DNA from 3 places in the Mesorhizobium sp. AA22 genome. Region 3 is predicted to be linked to each of the others. Evidence: predicted binding sites of a transcription regulator. Region 3 holds the regulator's gene; each other region holds the start of a gene.
The links. Region 3 encodes LexA, which represses DNA repair genes until DNA is damaged. Its sites were predicted from a motif close to TGTTCNNNNTGTGTTCNG; they were not measured.
Positions count from the first base shown of each region.

Region 1: A9K68_RS06115 (helicase-related protein) is a predicted target of LexA. The motif match lies at 2,167-2,184, and genes of this name have one in related genera.
Region 2: recA (recombinase RecA) is a predicted target of LexA. The motif match lies at 1,978-1,995, and genes of this name have one in related genera.

Region 1 is NZ_CP048406.1:1,285,474-1,289,892, forward strand. Features, by position in the region: gene A9K68_RS06115 (helicase-related protein) at 1-1,979, opposite strand, end outside; gene A9K68_RS06120 (TetR family transcriptional regulator) at 2,688-3,446, opposite strand; gene A9K68_RS06125 (NAD(P)/FAD-dependent oxidoreductase) at 3,405-4,419, shown strand, end outside.
Region 2 is NZ_CP048406.1:4,287,118-4,291,536, forward strand. Features, by position in the region: gene alaS (alanine--tRNA ligase) at 1-502, opposite strand, end outside; gene recA (recombinase RecA) at 757-1,854, opposite strand; gene A9K68_RS20760 (carbohydrate kinase family protein) at 2,129-3,067, shown strand; gene A9K68_RS20765 (TfoX/Sxy family protein) at 3,087-3,410, opposite strand; gene A9K68_RS20770 (GFA family protein) at 3,501-3,998, shown strand; gene sufA (Fe-S cluster assembly scaffold SufA) at 4,125-4,419, opposite strand, start outside.
Region 3 is NZ_CP048406.1:3,743,679-3,748,097, reverse strand. Features, by position in the region: gene trpC (indole-3-glycerol phosphate synthase TrpC) at 1-461, shown strand, start outside; gene moaC (cyclic pyranopterin monophosphate synthase MoaC) at 528-1,025, shown strand; gene glp (gephyrin-like molybdotransferase Glp) at 1,025-2,230, shown strand; gene lexA (transcriptional repressor LexA) at 2,335-3,072, shown strand; partial or broken gene A9K68_RS18065 (ComEC/Rec2 family competence protein) at 3,066-4,419, opposite strand, start outside.

The DNA of each region.
Region 1 (4,419 bases), 2.5 Mb from region 3:
TCCTCGGCGATGTCACGGCGGTTGATGAGGCCGAAATGCTCGACGAGCTGGAAGGCGATGCCACGGCCAATGCCGGTGATCTGCTCGGCGTTCTTGAGGTCGACCAGCGGCTTCAGCAGGGACTCGATCTGGAAATTGACGAAGCGCTCGGCGCGGGCCGCGACCTTATCGCGGGCGGGTCCGGTGAGCTGCTCGTCGGCCAGCAGCACTAGGCGCGGCTTCAGCGGCTCGTCGCCTGCTACCAGCGTGCCGATCGGCGCGCCGATCCAGCGCAACGTGCCGTCGGAGCCGAGCGCAATGTCGCCGTTGGCCGAGGCGCCGAAGCGTTCGGCCCGCGCCTCGAATTCGGCTGCAAGCGCCTTCTGGGCTGCTGCACGCACCGCCTTGGCGTCCTCGCCGCCGGCGCTTTGGTCGGCGGTGAAGCGGAACCCCTGCAACTCGCCGACATGATGGCCTTCGACGAGGACGGTTCCGGTTGGGCTGATTTCGGCTTCAGGCATGGTATTTTCTCTAAGGCGCCGCATGAGGACGGAAGTCCTGCGGTCTACGAAGCGTTTCGTCAACCGCTCATGCAGCGCATCCGACAATCTGTCTTCGATTTCGCGTGTCTTTTCCTGCCAGTGTGCCTGATCGGCCAGCCAGCCCGGCCGGTTGGAAACGAAAGTCCAGGTGCGGATCTGGGCGATCCGGTGCGACAGCGTGTCGATGTCGCCCTCGGTGGTGTCGGCACGGCGCACCTGCTCGGCCATGTAGTTCTCGTCGACATGGCCATGCCTGGCAAGGTCCATATAGATCGAGGCGATCAGGTCGGCATGCTGGGCTGGCGCGATCTTCCTGTAGTCGGGAAGGGCGCAGGCCTCCCACAACAGCGCCACGCGCCGGGCGTCGGTGGCAAGCGCCCGAATGTCCTCGTCGCGGGACAGGTGCTCGAGCGCCTGCGCATCCACCGCCGGCAGCGCGCGCGTCAGGCCTTCAACCGGGGCGTTGGTCTCGATCGAGCGCTTCAGCGCGTCGAGGTTGGCGAAATCGAAACGCGCGGTGCGCCATTGCAGCACCTTCACCGGGTCGAAATCATGCGCTTCGATCTTCTTGACCAGTTCCTCATCCAGTGGATCGACCTGGCCGGTGACGCCGAAGGTTCCGTCGCGCATGTGCCGGCCGGCGCGGCCGGCGATCTGGCCGAGTTCGGCCGCCGTCAGATTGCGGTACTGGTAGCCGTCGAATTTGCGGTTCTGGGCGAAGGCGACATGATCGAGATCGAGGTTGAGGCCCATGCCGATCGCATCGGTGGCGATCAGATAATCGACATCACCCGATTGGAACAGCGCCACCTGCGCGTTGCGGGTGCGGGGCGATAGCGCACCGAGCACGACGGCCGCACCGCCCTGCTGGCGGCGGATCAGTTCGGCGATCGCATAAACCTCGTCGGCGGAAAAGGCGACGATCGCCGTGCGTCGCGGCAAGCGGGTGAGCTTCTTCGAGCCGGCATAGGCGAGATGCGACAGCCGTGGCCGCGTCACCACCGACACGCCCTTCAGCAGACGCTGGAGGATGCCGTGCATGGTGGCCGCACCCAGCAGCAGTGTCTCCTGGCGGCCGCGCAGATGCAGGATGCGGTCGGTGAAGATATGGCCGCGCTCGAGATCGCCGGCCAGCTGAACCTCGTCGATGGCAACGAACGCGGCGTCGGTCTCGCGCGGCATGGCTTCCACCGTACAGACCGAATATCTGGCGCCGTCGGGCTGGATCTTCTCCTCGCCGGTGATGAGCGCCACCTTGTGAGCGCCGACCTTCTCGCAGACGCGCGTATAAACCTCGCGGGCGAGGAGCCGGAGCGGCAGGCCGATAATGCCGCTTTCATGCGCCACCATGCGCTCGATGGCGAGATGGGTCTTACCGGTGTTGGTCGGTCCGAGCACGGCGGTCACGTCGCGGCCCGACAGGATCAGCGGTTCAGTGTGTTTCGGCTGGATGTTCATCGACCTGGAAATAAGGCTCTCTGCCTCGCGTTGTCGGGAGCGCGCCCCGTGCTGGCGCGTGTGACAAGCGACACATAGGGATTTCGGGCGCGAAGCGAAAGCGGAATGTTCCGACGGCAGCTCGAAGGCTCCCCTCAGCTTCGATAATCTGTTCCGATTAGACAGTAGGGCGTTCCGATTTAACAGTTGGAACGAGTCTGGAACGAATCGGCTACGAATCGCTGACTCGCGCGGATTCAGGGTTTGTTCACGGCTACATCTGGATTTTTCGCCGGCGAGTCTCACCACATGCTGAATCGCCGAAATGGCCCGTTTCATGCAGGGCTGACTCGCCGTTAACCTTTGCCGATGAACGATCGACAGCAGGTCGGCGGGTGTCATCCAACATTTTGAAATTATTAATCTTTCCTAACGCGTCTTAACCATTTGGGGATGTTTTCAGCCTTTTGTCGTTAACCTTCCGCTCAAAGCCGGAACGAAACGGCGACGAATCAGCGCTGGCGGAGTTTCCCGGTTTGTTCACCCCAATATGTAGTGTCGTGAACAGGTTTTCCACCGGGTATCCACAGGCGGGGAACAGGTTTTGCACAGGCTTTGCGGCCGCCGTTAACTTTTGCGTGCCGCTTCGGCACAAGGTCGGCGTCGCGTCCATCGTCGGCGCAGTCGCTGCACGAGGACCAGTGTGCCAGCAATGCAGAACGGATTGGTTCAAGACCCGTCCTCTCCCACGGCATAGCGCTGCAAAGTAGGGCCGACTTTCTGGATAATTTCGTCGTGGGACAGGGCGACGACTGGCGGAAGCCGCAGCAGGTACCGGCACATCGCCAGACCCAGCAGCTGGCTCGAAACGAGCCCGGCCCGTCGACCCGCATCGGCCGGGTCAGAGACCGCCGCAACCACCGGCCTCACCTGGTTTCCAAATACGTCGCGCAATTTTTCCGCGGCGAATTCGTTCGACGTCGCCGAACGCAGCAGAATTGCCATGCCAGGGCCGCTGGCCGGGCCTTCCCAGATTTCGAGAAAACGCCTGATCAGCGTTTCGCCGATGGTGTTTCGGTCGATCACCCGCAGTGCCGGCAATTGCAGATCGACGACCGCCGCCCTGGCGAACAGCTCGTCCTTGCTGCGGAAATAGCGGATCACCATGGCCGGATCGATCGAGGCATGCGCCGCGACGTCGCGGATAGAGGCGCCGTCATAGCCGTGCTCGGCGAACAGGAGCCTCGCGGCCTCGAGGATTTGGGCGCGCGTGCGGTCCGACTTGCTGGGTTTCTTCGGCTGATTCTCGGTCATGAAATTCATATGCCAACGGCCGTTGACAAATGCAATGGGTTCGCCTAGAAAGTCAACGATCGTTGACAAATGGAGAGAGAAATGTTGCCCGAAACTACGGAAGTCCTGATAATCGGCGCCGGGCCGACCGGCATGGCGCTGTCCATCGTGCTGCACCAGGCCGGTGTCGATCATGTTTTGATCGACAGGCTGGCGCAGCAGCTTCAGACGTCGCGGGCTGGCGTCATCCACGCGCAGACGCTGGAAACGCTGGAGCCGCTCGGCGTCACGCAGCGGCTGAGCGAGCTTGCCCTGAAGCTGCAGAATTTCGCCATCCGCGACCGCAATCGGGCGCTGCTCAAGCTCGATTTCAGCAAGCTTCCGTCAAGGCATCCCTATCTGATGATGCTGCCTCAGAACCTGACCGAGCAGGTGTTCGCCGAGCGGATCGCAGCCCTGGGCGGCGTGATTCATCGCACGGTCGAGGCCAAGGCCGTCGTTCAGGACGCTGACGGCGCACGCGTGACGGTGATCGAGAACGGCCGCGAGAAACCGATATCGGCACGCTACGTCGTTGGTGCCGACGGCATGCACAGCCTGGTGCGCAGGTCGAGCGGCATCGAGTTCGACGGCGCGGCCTATGACGCTTCGTTCGTGCTCGCCGATGTTCGTCTCGACTGGCCGGTTGGGCCGACCGAAGTGTCGCTGTTCTTTGCACCGGCCGGGCTGGTGGTGGTGGCGCCGCTCCCGGACGGATCGTACCGGGTCGTCGCAACAATGGATGACGCACCGGAAAAGCCTGAGATCGCCGACATCCAGGCGCTGCTCGACAGCCGTGGACCGACCAAAGAAAGAGCCCGGGTGCTCGATCTGTCGTGGAGCTCGCGTTTTCGCGTCCATCACCGCTTGGTCCGCTCGTACCGCAAGGACCGGTTGTTTCTCATGGGTGATGCCGCGCACGTGCACAGCCCGGCGGGAGGGCAGGGCATGAACACCGGCATCATCGACGCGCTCGTGCTTGGCCAGTTGCTTGGCGACGTGGTGAACGGCGTGCGCCCGGAAGCGGAGCTCGACCTTTACGAAACGCTGCGGCGTCCGGCGGCCGAAGAGGTGCTTGAACTAGCGGGCACGATGACCGACATGGCGCTTACCCGCAGTCCGGTGAAGC
Region 2 (4,419 bases), 540 kb from region 3:
GACCGGTATCGCCCATCGCCCAGAAATTGTCGCTGGTGGCGATCCGGATGATCCTGTCCTCCGGCAGCCCGGCGATCTTCTTCCAGAAGCCCGCGGCCGCGTCGTCGGTATGGTAGACGGTCACCAGAAGCCGGTCCTTGGCGATGCCGAACTCGCGGGTGATCAGGTTCCAGGCAAGCTCGATGGCGCGCTCTTTGAAATAATCGCCGAAGGAGAAATTGCCGAGCATCTCGAAGAAGGTGTGGTGACGGGCAGTGTAGCCGACATTGTCGAGATCGTTGTGCTTGCCGCCGGCGCGCACGCATTTCTGCGAGGTGGCGGCGCGCGAATAGGGACGGCTTTCCAACCCCGTGAAGACGTTCTTGAACTGCACCATGCCAGCGTTGGTAAACATCAGCGTCGGGTCGTTGCGCGGCACCAGCGGGCTCGACGCCACGACGTCGTGACCCTCTTTGCGGAAATAGTCGAGAAATGCCGACCTGATCTCGTTGACGCCACTCATGAATACTGCCTTTTCGAGAGATCCGCCGATTGCCGGCGGAAAACAGACATCGCCTTTTAGCGGTCGCACCGCACCCTGTCCAGAAACACGGAATTGCTCCAAACCGTAGCGCTTGCCGGCTGTTCACAATGACCAGAGCTATCAGCAAAAACGCAAACCGCCGGCCCAAGGCCGGCGGCATAAACAAATCGATACACCAACTCAATTCGGGATACGCGAACTCAAACGGGTAACTTTGACTGGCAGCCTGTATCCTACATCGCGCCCGCTTCGTCCTCGAAACCATCGTCTCCGCCTTCGGAACCGCCATTTTCGAGGAATTTCTCGGCGATCAGCCCGGCATTCTGCCTCAGCGCCAGCTCGATCTCGCGTGCCGTGTCGGGATTGTCGCGCAGGAACAGTTTTGCGTTCTCGCGGCCCTGGCCGAGACGCTGCGAATTATAGGAGAACCAGGCGCCCGACTTCTCGACCACGCCGGCCTTGACGCCGAGGTCGACCAGCTCGCCGGTCTTGGACACGCCCTCGCCATACATGATGTCGAACTCGACCACCTTGAAGGGCGGCGCCAGCTTGTTCTTGACCACCTTGACGCGGGTCTGGTTGCCGACGACCTCGTCGCGGTCCTTGACCGAGCCGATGCGGCGGATGTCGAGGCGCACCGAAGCATAGAATTTCAGCGCGTTGCCGCCGGTCGTGGTCTCGGGCGAACCGAACATGACGCCGATCTTCATGCGGATCTGGTTGATGAAGATGACCATGGTGTTGGAGCGCGAGATCGAGGCGGTCAGCTTGCGCAGCGCCTGGCTCATCAGCCGGGCCTGCAGGCCGGGCAGCGAATCGCCCATCTCGCCCTCGATTTCGGCGCGCGGCGTCAGCGCCGCGACCGAATCGACCACCAGCACGTCGATGGCGCCGGAACGCACCAGCGTGTCGCAGATCTCCAGCGCCTGCTCGCCGGTATCGGGCTGCGAGATCAAGAGGTTTTCGAGGTCGACGCCGAGCTTGCGGGCGTAGACCGGGTCGAGCGCGTGCTCGGCATCGACGAAGGCGCAGATGCCACCCTTCTTCTGGGCCTCCGCCACCGTGTGCAGCGCCAGCGTCGTCTTGCCCGAGCTTTCCGGCCCATAGATCTCGATGATGCGGCCGCGCGGCAGGCCGCCGACGCCAAGCGCGATGTCGAGGCCAAGCGAACCGGTCGGCACCGTTTCGATCTCGACGACCTGCTCGTTTGCGCCGAGCCGCATGATCGAGCCCTTGCCGAAGGCACGCTCGATTTGCGACAGCGCCGCATCCAGAGCCTTTGATTTGTCCACCGTTTTGTCCTCTACAAGCCGCAAAGAATTCTGAGCCATGATACATCACCCCTTGGTCGTCAATGAAGGCCGGACAATCCGTAAACCTTATCAATTTGTACCTTTTTTGTTCTCGATTGGCAAGGGGAGACAACCGATTGAAAAACCAATAATATCAGGATTTGTTCTTTTTTTGTTTCAGGTTTTCACCCCGGGATGGATCCCGCTTCATCAGCAGGATTCTGCCGGGCATCTTCCGAATCGGCCTCCGGTTGCCGGGTTCCGCCTGGCAACCTAGTCTCATCCGGGGCAACAGCAAGGTCATCTCGCCGGCATGATGAAGTCGCCGACAATCCTGGCCGTGGGCGGCGCCTATATCGAGCGGCGCGGCCAGGTTTTGGGCGCCTTCGTGCCGGCGGCGTCGAATCCCGGCACGATGCGCGAGGAAGTCGGCGGCGCCGTCTTCAATGCGTTGCGCTGCGCCGTGCGCCGCGGCGTCTCCGGCTCGCTGCTTTCGGTTCGCGGCGGCGATGTTCTGGCCGATACGGTCTCGCGCGCCATTGCTGCGGCCGGCATTGCCGATCTGTCGGTGGTGTTCCTCGATCGCGCGACGCCGAGCAACACGGTGCTGATCGACAGCGACGGCGCGCTGATCGCCGGCCTTGCCGACATGGCGCTCTACGACCTGGCGCTTGCCAAGCAGATCCGCCGTGCCAAGGTGCGCGAGGCGATCGGCACCGCCGATTCGGTCCTGTGCGACGCCAACCTGCCGCCGGCGGCGCTGGAGCGGCTGGTGGCGCTTGCCGCCGGCAAGCCGGTTTTCGCCCTCGCCGCTTCACCGGACAAGGCGGTGCGACTCGCGCCGGTGCTCGGCAGCCTGGCGATGGTGTTCATGAACCGGCATGAGGCCTTCGCACTCGCCGATGTCGGTATCGACACAGCGCAGCGAGATATAGTCGACCGCCTGAGGCGCGCCGGCCTCAAAGGCGGCGTGGTGACGGCGGAGGACCGTCCGGTGCTGGGCTTCGACGAAGCCGGGGCGTTTTCGATCGTGCCGCCGAAAAAAGTCGCAGACGGCGCCGCCGATGCGCTGGCGGGCGCTACGGTCGCCGCTCTGCTGCGCGGCCTGACGCTGCGCGCAGCGCTGCGCGAAGGCGTTGCCGCGGCAATGCTTGCGATCGAAAGCGCCGGGCTTGTGCCGGTCTTAACGGCGGCAGATTTTGCCGACGCGCTGGCCCTTGTGCCCGAGCCGCAGAAAATTGGCATGAGCTGATGACCAGCGGAGAGGCAGCCTACTTGCCGGCCCGCAGCCCCGCTTCGTAGGCCCGGCGTGCCCAGACCGCCATCTCATCCGGATCGTCGAAGGCGCTGTCGGGAACGCTCCAGTACGGCATCGCCACCAGCTTGCCGTGCCGCGACCCCGTATAGGTCCATTGCCGGCAGCCGGCCGCCTCGAATTCGGGCGCGCTTTCCGCGTCGGCCTTCAGCATCAATTCGCCACGGATGACGATGGCGATGATGACGCCGTCAAAGTAGATGCCCTTGCCGCCGAACATCTTGCGAATGCTGACCGGGCCGAGGCCTTCGAAAAGTTCGGCGATGCGTTCATTGTCCATGCCGCGATCATGTCATCCGGATTTAGACTTGTCATCGCCGCATCAGGCACCATCCTGACAAGTTGAAAGCCAATTTCGTCGGAGTTTTTCATGCCGCTTCTGCTCAAAGGGTCCTGCCGGTGCAATGCCGTCCGCTTCGAGGTGGAGAGCCACACGCCGGTGCCGTTCATGCTGTGCTACTGCTCGATCTGCCGCAAGCAGCAGGGCGGCGGTGGCTTTGCCATCAATCTCGGCGCCGATTACGAGACGCTGAAAATCAAGGGCAAGCGCCATCTTGGCGTCTACCAGGCCGAGATCGAGGACGACGAGCATCCGCAATGCGAGATCTCGTCAGGCGAACGGAATTTCTGCAGGAAATGCGGATCGGCACTGTGGCTCTATGACCGGACCTGGCCGGAACTGGTCCACCCCTTCGCTTCGGCGATCGACACAGACCTGCCAAAACCACCTGAAAAGGTGCACCTCATGCTGAAATACAAGGCGAACTGGGTCGAGCCCGAGATCGGCAAGGACGACAAGATCTTCGACCTCTATCCCGAGGAATCGATCGCAGACTGGCACAAGCGGACGGGAATGTGGCTGGATTAGCATTCTTCGGCAGTCCCCCTCATCCGGCCCTTCGGGCCACCTTCTCCCCAGCTGGGAGAAGAGACTGGCTTGGCCGCGAAGCGGCCGGATGAGGGGGACTCGCGAAAGCCTACTTAAGGGAAAGCATCAGGCCGACGCGCGCGCCTCGGCCAGAGCCTTCAAATCGGCCGGCTTGAGCTCCACCGATTCGCCGCAGCCGCAGGCCGAGCTCTGGTTCGGGTTGCGGAAGGTGAAGCCGGTGCGCAGCGTCGTCTGCTCGAAATCCATCTCGGTGCCGAACAGGAAAAGCGCTGCTTCAGGCGCGACATAGACATGGGCGCCGTCGCGCTCGATATGATCGTCCTTGGTATTGGGCTCGGTCACCAGGTCTACCGTATATTCCATGCCGGCGCAGCCGCCCTTCTTGATGCCAAGGCGAATG
Region 3 (4,419 bases):
TCGAAGCCCGTGCGTGGGGCGCGGATGCCATCCTGATCATCATGGCGAGCGTCGATGACGCCGTGGCCAGCGAACTCGAAACGACAGCGTTCGAACTCGGCATGGACGCACTGGTCGAAGTGCATGACGAGGCCGAGACGGAACGCGCGCTGAAACTGTCGTCGCGGCTGATCGGCATCAACAACCGCAATCTCCGGACGTTCGAAACCAGCATCGAGACCTCGGAGCGGCTCGCGAAGATGGTGCCGGCAGACCGCCTGCTGGTCAGCGAGAGCGGTATTTTCTCGCACGAAGACTGCCGCAGGCTGGAACTGAGCGACATCGATACGTTCCTCGTCGGCGAGAGCTTGATGCGGCAACAGAATGTGGCCACTGCGACGCGCCTGCTTTTGACGGGCAAGGTTCCCGCCATTGCATCGGCCCGAAAATCGGAATCGATTTTCGGAGAGCACGATGCATAGATTCAAAGTGCTAGAGCGTACTTTGCGCGTCCAAACGGACGCACGTCGCTCTAAGACTGACTGACGATGACGGCCGCCCTCACCCATCTTGGCCCGAAAGGCGAAGCCAATATGGTCGATGTCGGCGACAAGGCGGAGACGACGCGCACGGCAATCGCCGAAGGTCTTGTCGCGATGCGGCCCGAAACGCTGAAGATGATTCTCGACGGCGATGCCAAGAAGGGCGACGTGCTGGGCACGGGGCGCATCGCCGGCATCATGGCGGCCAAGAGGACGCATGAGCTGATCCCGCTCTGCCATCCGCTGCTGTTGACCAAGATATCCGTTGACATCGAACCGGACGCGACGCTGCCAGGCCTGAAGGTCACGGCGCTGGCCCGCGTCGCAGGTAAGACCGGCGTCGAGATGGAAGCGCTGACCGCCGTCTCGGTCGCCTGCCTGACCATCTATGACATGGCCAAGGCGGTTGACCGCGCCATGGTGATCTCGGGCATCAGGCTGGTGGAAAAGACCGGCGGCAAATCCGGCGACTACAAGGCGGACGCCAAGGGGGCAGGCCAATAATGGCACTGCTTCCGGTCGCCGAGGCGCTCGAGCGCCTGCTTGAGGATGCTGCGCCCTTGCAGGCTGAATGCGTCGCCCTGATGGACGCCGCCGACCGCGTGCTGGCGGAGCCGCTTCTGGCGCTCCGCACCCAGCCGCCGTTCAACGCGTCCGCCATGGACGGCTATGCCGTGCGGGCCGAGGACGTCGCGTCCGTGCCTGCAAGACTTTCGGTGATCGGCATGGCGCCGGCCGGACGCGGCTTTGCCGGAACAGTCGGCCGGGCGCAGGCCGTGCGCATCTTCACCGGCGCGCCGCTTCCTGCAGGCGCCGACACCATCGTTATCCAGGAGAATGCCAGGGATCTCGGCGGCGGCAGCGTCGAAGTGACCGCGTCGACGGTTGAAGGCCGCAACATCCGCCGCCTCGGGCTCGATTTCTCGAAGGGCGACGTCCTGCTGGAGAAAGGCCGCCCGCTTGATCCGGCGGCATTGTCGCTGGCGGCTTCGGCCAACCACCCGCAGGTCAGCGTGGTGAAACGGCCGCTGATCGCCATCATCGCCACCGGCGACGAATTGCTGCCGCCGGGCAGCGACCTTGGCCCCGACCAGATCATCTCGTCCAATGCCTATGGCGTCGCCGCCGCGGCCCGCTCGGTCGGCGCCAGCGCGCTCGATCTCGGCATCGCCCCCGACCGCAAGGAGGCGATCGCCACGCTGGTGAAACAAGCGGTCGACGCAGGCGCCGATGTCATTGTCACGCTGGGCGGCGCCTCGGTCGGCGACCATGACCTGGTCCATGACGTGCTGACCGGTGAAGGCATGACGCTCGATTTCTGGAAAATCGCCATGCGGCCCGGCAAGCCGTTGATGTTCGGGCGGCTGGGCGACACCCGCTGCATCGGCCTGCCTGGCAATCCGGTGGCGAGCCTGGTCTGCACGCAGCTCTTTCTGAAGCCGCTGCTTGCGCGGCTCGGCGGCCGCGCCTTCCGGCAGGACATGCGTCAGGCGCGGCTCGGCGCCACCATGCCGGCCAACGATCTCAGGCAGGACTATGTACGCGCGGTGGTGAAGGAAGAAGCCGGCACGCCACTGGCGACCCCGTTCGGCGTCCAGGATTCCTCGATGCTCAAAATGCTGGCCGACGCCAACGGGCTGATTGTGCGCGAGCCATTCGCTCCCCCAGCCGCGACGGGCGCCGCATGCAGCGTGCTGATGCTACGCTGAACAAAACGTCAACACATTCATTGAACTTTAAACGGTTGCGGAACACAACTGGAACAGATAGTGTTTGTTCTGGTTTTGTTTTTCTGATTCTGTTGGGGGTCGCGATGCTGACACGCAAACAACATGAACTGCTGATGTTCATCCACGAGCGGCTGAAGGAAAGCGGCATTCCGCCCTCGTTCGACGAGATGAAGGAAGCGCTCGACCTCGCCTCGAAGTCGGGAATCCATCGGCTGATCACGGCGCTGGAGGAGCGCGGTTTCATTCGCCGCCTGCCCAACCGGGCCCGCGCGCTGGAGGTGCTGCGCCTGCCCGATTCGATCGCGCCCGGCCTCAATGCGGCGCGCAAATTCTCGCCAAGCGTCATTCAGGGCAGCCTTGGGCAGGGCAGCCTCGGACGACAGATCAAACCGGCGCCTTCGCGCCTGCCCGCGGCCGGCAATGACGACGACGTCGTTGCCACCATCTCCATACCGGTGATGGGCCGCATCGCTGCCGGTGTGCCGATCGACGCCATCCAGCACCAGACGCATTCGATCTCGGTACCACCGGACATGATCACCGGCGGCACGCACTACGCACTGGAGGTCAAGGGTGATTCGATGATCGAGGCCGGCATTTTCGACGGCGACACGGTCATCATCCGCAACGCCGACACCGCCCAGCCTGGCGAGATCATCGTTGCCTTGGTCGACGAGGAGGAAGCGACGCTGAAGCGGTTCCGCCGCAAGGGCGCCTCGATTGCACTGGAAGCCGCCAATCCGGCCTATGAGACGCGCATCTTCGGGCCGGACCGGGTCAAGGTGCAAGGCAAGCTCGTCGGACTGATCCGGCGTTACTGAGCGGCAGGCTTCTTGGGTTTCTCGGCCCTGCGGTATGGCGGCAAGCCCCTCGCCTCGCGCGAAAATCTCCGCTGCTCGTGCCAGGGCCTATATGGCTGTCTGACGGCAAAACGGATTTCTGCGCGCGTCGTCGCTGATAGCGGATCGAAGAAGACGGCGGCACTGCCCATGCGAGCGAGCTGCCGTTTGGTGACGACGAGAACCAGCGGATTGCGGCAGGGATTATAATAGGCTGTGGCATCGTCGATGACGATCAAATCCGCAAGGCACAGGCTGGCCGTGCGGTTTTGCGGTCGTCGGCGAGTGCGATGATCGCGCCGGACGGGTGCCGGGCGAGGCACAGGCCGGCAGTGCAGTAGAAGGGCGCTCCAGGCGGCAGGTCGGCCGGGTCGGCGATGTCGAACCGCACGTCTCCTTTTTCGAATGTCTCCGGCTCGACAATGGTCGCTGAAACCAGCGCATGTTTCCAGTTGTCGGTGGTGAATTCGTTCGAACGCACCCGGTTGACGGCAAGTTCGCCGCCGCCGATCGGCAGCGCCACCAGATGCGCATCTTCCGAAATCAGCACATCGGGGGCGCGCGTGTCGGAAATCGTCAGCAGGCCGGCGAGCGCAAAGGGAAGTGCCGCAAGCCGCAACCATGTCGTCGCCATCGTAGCGATGACCAGGGCGACCGTCACCAGCAGAACCGACTGCAACGAGATCAGCCCGACTGCATCGACCGGCGACCGCTCGGAAATCCATCCCGATATTGCGATCATGGCCGTCAGTCCCTTGCCCATCATGTAGAGGAAAGGTCCGTCGAAGCCGAAAGGCATTGCCAGAGCGCTGAGGACGGCCAGGAACATGACGACCGTGACGATTGGCATGACCGCCAGATTGGCGAACAGGCTAAGCGGCGATACGCGCTGGAAGTGCCAGATGGCGAAGAGCGCAGTGGCGCTGCCGGCAATGATGGAGGTCATTGCGATGGTACCTGTCCCAGCTGCGAGTTTTCGCGTGACGAAAGCGACCGGCGACCGTCGCTGTGGCGGCGCCGTGGCCCTGTCGGCACGATAGTCGGACCAGCCGGCATAGGCGCCCACGAGAGCAGCAGTCGCGGCGAAGGACATCTGGAAGCTTGGGCCGACCACCTCGTGCGGCGCCACGACGATGACGGCGATGGCAGAAATCGTCAGATTGCGCATGGTAAGTGCCGCTCGGTCGAACAGCACGGCGACAAGCATTACCGCCAGCATGATGAAGCTGCGTTCAGCCGCGACCACGATACCGGAAAAAATGAGATAGGCAGCGATGGAAAGGAGTGCGGCAGCAGCCGCATATTTCTTGACCGGCCGGCGTGACGAAA